DNA from 2 places in the Methylomonas sp. HYX-M1 genome. Region 1 is predicted to be linked to the other one. Evidence: riboswitches for the same ligand, from Rfam matches in the RefSeq annotation. Region 1 holds a riboswitch; the other holds the start of a gene.
The links. Region 1 has a riboswitch for cyclic di-GMP ahead of AB0A83_RS07905 (CsgG/HfaB family protein). Riboswitches for the same ligand answer to the same signal wherever they lie in the genome.
Positions count from the first base shown of each region.

Region 2: linked by a shared signal. The riboswitch ahead of AB0A83_RS07305 (PEP-CTERM sorting domain-containing protein) and the one ahead of AB0A83_RS07905 (CsgG/HfaB family protein) in region 1 are both predicted to bind cyclic di-GMP.

Region 1 is NZ_CP160405.1:1,710,160-1,714,065, forward strand. Features, by position in the region: gene AB0A83_RS07895 (plasmid pRiA4b ORF-3 family protein) at 1-345, opposite strand, end outside; gene AB0A83_RS07900 (DUF1993 family protein) at 481-990, shown strand; cyclic di-GMP riboswitch class I at 1,174-1,251, shown strand; gene AB0A83_RS07905 (CsgG/HfaB family protein) at 1,403-2,083, shown strand; gene AB0A83_RS07910 (DUF4810 domain-containing protein) at 2,163-2,534, shown strand; gene AB0A83_RS07915 (GNA1162 family protein) at 2,531-3,157, shown strand.
Region 2 is NZ_CP160405.1:1,570,009-1,573,914, forward strand. Features, by position in the region: gene AB0A83_RS07290 (hypothetical protein) at 1-147, opposite strand, end outside; gene AB0A83_RS07295 (P-II family nitrogen regulator) at 227-565, opposite strand; gene AB0A83_RS07300 (ammonium transporter) at 679-1,974, opposite strand; cyclic di-GMP riboswitch class I at 2,377-2,455, shown strand; gene AB0A83_RS07305 (PEP-CTERM sorting domain-containing protein) at 2,493-3,257, shown strand; gene AB0A83_RS07310 (hypothetical protein) at 3,333-3,906, shown strand, end outside.

The sequences.
Region 1 (3,906 bases):
CCAGTTATCGCCCAGATCATAGCGATAGAGCATGGTGTCGTTGGTGGCCAGCAAGCGATTCAGATAGGCTTTGCGCTCGTCCAACAGTCCCAGGTCATCTTCGGGATCGGGTAGCGCGTAGATTTGGTCCCGAATTTTAAATTGGTGTAAGTGATAGTCACTCCAGCCAAAGGCAGCCTGAATAAAGTGGTGGAGTTTCGCCAAGCTGACACGGCCATCGACTTCCAGCCTTCGCCATACCGGCGGACGTATTTCACTGGGCCGTAGCTCGATATGCAAGGTGTATAAGCACGGTTGGCTTGTGCTGCTGGCGTGTTTTTTACCGACGGGCTTTTGTTCGGCCATAGCAAATCTCAATAAAAGTCATGCGCTGTAGTTTAACCTCAAGGCAGCCAAATGCGATTTCGCATGTTGTCGCGCGTTTTGATAAAGCGGCTTACACTACGCGCTTGAATGATTCACCCGCTCAGGAGCCTTCAGATGTCTTTGTCGATGTACGTTATTACAGTTTCCCCGATCATTCGCAGTCTGACGCAATTACGACAGATTTTGGAAAAAGCGTCCGATTATGCGGAGGTTAAGAAGATTGATCCATCGGTGTTGATCAACGCACGTCTATATCCCGATATGTACCCATTGAAGCGCCAAGTGCAGATTGCCAGCGATGTCGCCAAGGGTGCCGTTTCCCGATTAGCCGGACAAGAACCGCCCAAATTTGACGATGTTGAAAACTCTCTTCTTGAGTTGATCGAGCGCGTTGATAAAACGCTGGCACATATCCATTCGTTTACGGCTGAGCAAATTGATGGTGCTGAAGCCAATACCATATTGCTACCCAGGCATGACCGGACATCGACCTTTACCGGCTTAACCTACCTGACAGACTTCGTGCTGCCAAATATTTATTTCCACGTCACAATCACCTATGCCATTCTGCGACATAACGGGTTAGAAATCGGCAAGAACGATTATTTGGGCGATGTGGGGTGATTCGATACGGTTATTCGTTTGGCATGGCTAGCGATGCTATTTTTCGGCCATAAGTGACCGGATCATTTGCCAAATAGCGGCTATCCGCATGTCGAAATTGGCTAGTTTCAGAAAACCACTGTCATTAGATGTAGATAAAAACACTCAGTAGAATACCCAATAACTTTGTGGTAGAAATCACAAAACACGAGCAGCTAAACCTATCGTGAGGTAGAGACGGAAAGTCGCGGGTCCCTAAATTCGGAAAGCCGGAATGCCGAATTCGACGTCGTTAACGTCATTTTTGGTAGTCCGGCTTTTTACTGCCGAATTGAAAGTATGGCGATTCACACGCTAGCTATTAAACCGTTTTAGATGCATGTTATTTACCCGGCTGGCTTTTGTGCTAGCCACTGACTCCAAAGGTAACCGTATGAAATATGCCTTCGCACTGGTATTGACAGCCTCATTGATCAGCTTTACCGGTTGTGTAAGTCGAGACATCCATGAAGCCGTCGAAGACCGCGGCCCGCAAGTGGCCTTTGCACCGTTGCCGCAAGCCAGCCGCCTGACGGTGGCGGTGTCCCGCTTTACCAACGAATCGGTCTATGGCAGCGGCTTGTTTACCGATCAATCCGGCGATCGGATTGGCAAGCAGGCGGCCGATTTGTTGTCGCGCCATCTGATGGCAACTCAGCATTTCAATGTCGTGGAGCGGCAGGACATCAGTAAACTCAAATCCGAAGCCGAATTGATGGGCAAGAGCGAACCGGAATTCAAACAAAATCTGCTCGGCGTCGATGCCTTGATCATGGGCTCGGTGGTGGAGTTGGGCCGCGATACCACCGGTGGTGTCTGGCTGATCGGTAAGGAAAAAACCCAACGGGCGCGGGCGCGGGTGGTGTTGCGCTTGGTCGATCCTAAAACCGGCCAAGTGTTCTATAGCCAGGAAGGCAGCGGCGAAGCGTCGATCTCCTCGACCGCGACGCTGGGATTTGGCGGCACGGCAGGCTTTGATTCGACGCTGGAAGGCAAGGCCATCGATGCGGCCATTGTGAATATGATCAACAACGTGGTCAGTACCTTGGAAGCACGCGGCAAAGCCCAGCCGTAAACCTTTCAAAGTAGGGAAGCGGATGATGCTTAACCGTCTCGGGACAAGGTATGTTGGCGAGTCCGCTATTGGAATCGCCATGCTGTTGGCGCTTTCCGGCTGCGCGCCGCAAGGCTTGTTTTATTGGGGGGACTACGAAAGCAGTCTCTACGAACGCTATGTCGACAATAACAGTCAGCATACCGATGCCTATTTGCGCGATACGATTACTGCAGCCGAGCAGCATCAGCGCCGCGTGCCGCCGGGTGTGTATGCCGACTACGGTTTTTTATTGTACACCCGCGGCGATAAAGCCAGCGCCATCGCCTACTTTCAGAAAGAACGCACGCTGTATCCGGAATCCACGGCGTTGATGAACAAATTGATCGAGAAAATTCAGCAGCAGGGAAAAACGCCGGAGCCGAACAGCGAAACCGCCGTACTTCCCACGCAACAGCGGGCCGCGCCATGAGAATTGGGTTTAGTCTGTTAATCGTCTGCCTGTTGCAAGCGTGCGTCGCGCCGCAGCATCTTAATTTGGACGCGTTTTATGCACATCCGCCCCGTTCGATCGTGGTGGTGCCGGTGGTCAACGAGTCGCCGGAAGTAACCGCCAATTCAGTTTTCATCACCACTATCACTCAACCGCTGGCCGAACGCGGCTATTACGTGTTTCCGGTGTATTTGACCGACATGATTCTGCGCGATTTCGGGCTGGTAGAAGCGGGACATATTCACTTATTACCGGCCGAACGCTTCTACGACCTGTTCGGCGCCGACGCGGTGCTGTTGGTGACGATCAGGGATTGGAGTACCAAGTATTTGGTACTGGCATCGTCGGTCGTAGTGGAAATGGAATATGTCCTAAAAGACACCAGGACCGGCACCGTGCTTTGGCATAACCAGCAAACTTATGCACAGAGTTCCGGTGGCAGCGATCCTATCGCGATGGCGATTTCAGCGGCAATCAATGCCCTGATCACCGATTATTTGCCATTGGCCAGGCAAGCCAATTTCATGGCGTTCCAACCGCCAAAGGGTCTTCCCGCCGGGCCTTACCATCCGGAGTATCAACAAGACAAAGGCAAGTTTTGAGGGTTTGCAAGGAAGTACTTTTCAAAAGCCTTACCCTGGATGCCGGATAGGGCGATGGCTTGGCCAATCCGAGTTGCAGTCTTGCCTGAGCGCCGGCATCTGTAGTTCCTAACGCGTCCGGGTTTCCAAGCGATTGGTTGCCTGAATCGGCGGCATTCAGACCTGTTCGGCTCGGCGGTCCAAGGCGCTAATGCTCAATTCCCTAGTTTTGTCGAAGATGCCTAACAGGGCGCAGTTATTATTCCGACACTGCAACCTAACCCGGCAGACCGGCTTACCCCGGCCAAATTCATCGCAACGTTCTGTTGGAATGTTTTGCGGAGTTAAAATCAAGGCGTTATCTGCTTGAACCTGCCGCTCCTGGTGTGTGTGATAGTGATAAGGATGTCGGGTATTTCGGACACCGCTCGATTGCACGCGCAGCAGCCTTTGATCGCATTCACGTCGGTAATTTCACACCCCTTAATTATTGGCTGGACAATTCGTTAATCAACCTTTGCCCCCAATACCTTGGGTTTGCGGCATTTTTTACCATGGGCGCTGCGTCGGTTCAGCAGCTGGGGCGCTGAAACTTTTATCTGTTCTTTACAACCGTCGTTCATTTTTTTACGACATTTTTATCGGCTAATCCTTATATTGACCATCCGTTAAAGCTTTCAATCTTGTGATTAGGAGAATCCGATGGATGTCCTCTATTTATTGTTAACGGCGGTCTTCTTCATCGCTAGTGTATTTTTAGTAACGGGATG
Region 2 (3,906 bases), 140 kb from region 1:
TTGTTTCAACAAGTCGTCGATGTTTTCCCCGTTGACACAAGGCTGCGCCCTAACCAGATTGCCGGCGGCGTCGTCATCGGCGGCGGCCGTATGGCCTAGCGCTAGGCTGAGGGCGGCGGATAACAATACTTTCAAGCGGTATTTCATGAGTCGTCTCCGAATTCGGCGTTCACTGTAACTTAATAGTAATATCGAATCAATATCAATGTGCTTGCCGAATGCCTGGCTAAATGGCGTCTTCGCCGGTTTCGCCGGTGCGAATGCGCACGCTTTGCTCGATGGTGGTCACGAAAATTTTGCCGTCGCCGATTTTGCCGGTTCGGGCCGATTTGAGGATGGCTTCGACCGCGCGTTCCACCATATCGTCGGGTACGGCCAGTTCAAGCTTGGTTTTGGGGACGAAATCCACGCGGTACTCGGCGCCGCGGTATAGTTCGGTGTGGCCTTTTTGCCGTCCGAATCCGCGCACGTCGCTCAAGGTCAGGCCTAATACGCCGATTTGCGACAAGGCATCCCGGACTTCCTCGGTTTTAAACGGTTTAATAATGGCGGTGATTAATTTCATGCAGACTCCATTAGCTATGGCGAAAAGCGTTGACAGTCGGCCATCCCCGCGCGGAAGCGAGCAGGCTGGCGCCATTCGGTCGATAGTGCGATTTCGGCGGGTCGGAACGGAGACTAAAAGTTGTAGCCTTGTTCGTTGTGCTGGGAAATGTCCAAACCTTCAGTCTCCTCGTTGGCGGATACCCGCAGCCCCAGAGTCATGTCCAGCCCTTTCAAAATCAAAAAACTGATGCCGGCGCTCCAGATCAGCACGCTAGCGACCGCAATCGCTTGCACGGTCAGTTGGCCGGCGATGCCGTTTTCGCTGAGTATGCCGATGCCGCCTAAGGCCTCGTGGGTCAGCACGGCGGTCAATAAAGAACCGACGATGCCGCCGACGCCGTGAATCGCGAATACGTCCAGGGTGTCGTCTATCGCGAAGCGGCGTTTGATCATATGAAGCGTCAGAAAACACAAACCGCCGGCCAAGGCGCCGACCAGCAAGCCGCCCAAAGGTGAGATGAAGCCGGCGGAGGGAGCGATCATGCCCAGCCCGGCGACCATGCCGGTAATCAAGCCCAGGCCGCTGGGTTTGCCGAACCGCAGCCATTCGCTGGCCATCCAGGCCAGCGAGCCGGCCGCCGCGCTCATGTGGGTGGACAGCATCGCTACACCGGCGGCGCCGTTGGCCATCAAGGCGCTGCCGGCGCTGAAGCCGTGCCAGCCTACCCAAAGGATGCCGGCACCGGTAGCGGTCATGGTCAGGTTGTGCGGCGGCATCGGCACACGCGGAAAGCCGCGGCGAGCGCCCAGCATCATCGCGCCAATCAACGCGCCGGTACCGCCGGCCACGTGCACCACGATGCCGCCGGCAAAGTCCATCACGCCCAATTTGGCCAGCCAGCCGCCGCCCCAAATCCAATGACAGACCGGCACGTAGATCAACAGCTCCCACAGGCCGACGAACCATAACAGGCTGGAAAACCTCATCCTTTCGGCGATGCCCCCGACGATCAGTGCCGGCGCGAAAATCGCGAAGGTCAGGTGATACATGCAAAATACGGTTTCCGGCAGATTATCTTTTAGCGTGTCGGCGTTCATGTTCAACAGGGTCAGGCGCGATAAGCCGCCTATCAGCGAATTCCAGCTACCGCCGTCGCTGAGCGCCAAGCTGTAACCGGCGAACAGCCAGATTACCGAGACCAATGCGGTCACGGCAAAACAGTGCATCAACACCGAAAGCACGTTTTTGGTGCGAACTAGGCCGCCGTAAAACAGGGCCAGTCCCGGCACCGTCATAAACAACACCAAGCCGGAGGCCGTTAAAATCCACGCGGTATCAGCACCGTTCAATTCATCTGCGGCGGCGGACAGCGGCCAGCCGGCGGCAGTGGCAAGCGCGATTGCGACATAAGCGGTGCGAGTAGTCATACGGTCTCCAAGCGGCGTAAGCGCACAGTAATGGTGCGAATGCCCGGTATGATGATCTACTTTGGGGCAAATGGCAAACTAATTTCGATTCGATCTCGTGCTGTTCGGTTCCATTCTTACCATCGGCGTCGGCAATGTATTACGTTTTACACAACGTTAATCCACTTGTAACTGAAAGCTCTCATTTGCTCTGGAAAAATATGCGCAAACACCAAGCGCTGTTGCAGCGCCGGATGTAAGGCATTTGCCGAGTGCAGGGAGAGTCGGCAAGGGAATAGGGATGGCACGTCCGGGGTAGGGCGAGGGAAGAGGTAGGGAGTAGGTTGGATGCGGTTCGTTTTATGGTAGCGGGGAAAGGCCGCGTTGTTTATCTGTTAGATAATTCGGCCCGCGATTTAAGGAGTGTGTAAAAGCCAAACCCGCCGCGAGGCGGGGACGGAAAGTTACAGGTCTTGCCCGGCAAGACGGCTGAACTGTCACCTCGTGTCTACGACTTTTTCAAACATGAGGAAATAGCAATGTTCAAATTTACAAAATTGGCGGTAGCGATGGCGATGCTGGCAGGTGCCGGCGCAGCGAACGCTAGCGTCATGTACTACGACGGCGGTAACAACGAAGCGTATTTGTCAGCTTACGACTGGACCACCGGTAAAACCTTCACGTTGGATACCGGTATTACTTACGACGAATTGGTGGCTAACCAGTTCAATACGTCTTACGCGTTGAATTACGATCTTAGCAACGATCCGAATTGGCAAAATTTCATTACCGGCGCCAACACCAGTGTAATCAAATACGTGGTTGCGGTCGGTAACTCGGTAGGTTTGGGCGCAGCCATCACCATGGACGGACCGCTGTACCCGACCGCCGGCGAAGACTACGGCATTTTCTGGGGTTCTAGTGTTGCATCCGCCATCGAAGGGCACGCGATCGATGTGAATGCCGGTTTAGTACAAGACCGCAACTTGAACGATACCAAATTGTCGTTGGACACCGATTCGCCGATGACCGGTCAGCACGGCTATGCCGACTCCATTTGGGGTAGCTGGATCCAAGATCCGCAAGTGGCTTATGGCGAATCTGTGGCCTTTCAATTGGGTGTGATGGACATCGTAGTCAATCCGGGCGACAACCTCACCAGCACCTTTGTGCAAAGATGGACTTTGGCCGGCAACAGCCTGACCTTCGAAGCACCTGCCGCCGTGCCGGTCCCAGGCGCGGTCTGGTTGTTCGGTACCGGCCTGCTGGGCCTGCTGGGCGCTCGCCGCAAAGCCAACGCGTAATTGCCTGAAGCCATTCCCCAAACAGCGGGGAATGGCCGCTTTCCTACCTTCAAAACTTTCATAGTGAGAAAAGTCATGAAAAACGTAGTATTGGGCGCTGCGGTTGCAGCTGCCTTGTTTGGCGGTGCGGCGCAAGCCGACGTTACTCTGGATGGCAACGGCAAAGTGGTTGTCACTCCGGCCAACACCTACGAAATTTATTTGTCCGGCGCCTCCGCGGCCTTGGAGTACATCGAGCATTTGTCTACCAGCACCACGGTAACCGCTGCCGAGCGCTTGTGCGACAGCACCAAACCGGTGTTTAAATTCAAAGACAACGGTTCGGGTAAAGACCAGGACGCTTACCTGTGTAGTTTGAACCCGCTGAACCCGCAATTGGTCGGTCTGGCCGGCGGCAAAACCAATTTGATGATTTACAAACGCAGCAAAGGCGGTTCTGCGTTCGGCGTATCGCCCATCATCGCCGAAGCCAAAGGCGCCAGTGCGAGCATCCAATTTTTGAACGTAGACCCCAGCATTTGTAGCGTACCGTCTCCGGCGCCGGCTGCCGGCGTGTTGAGTACCTCTACCTGTACTTATTCCGAAACTACCGTCGGCCAGTATCAATCCAAGGTGCCGGATTTCGGTATCTCCGACGTCGACCCGGAAC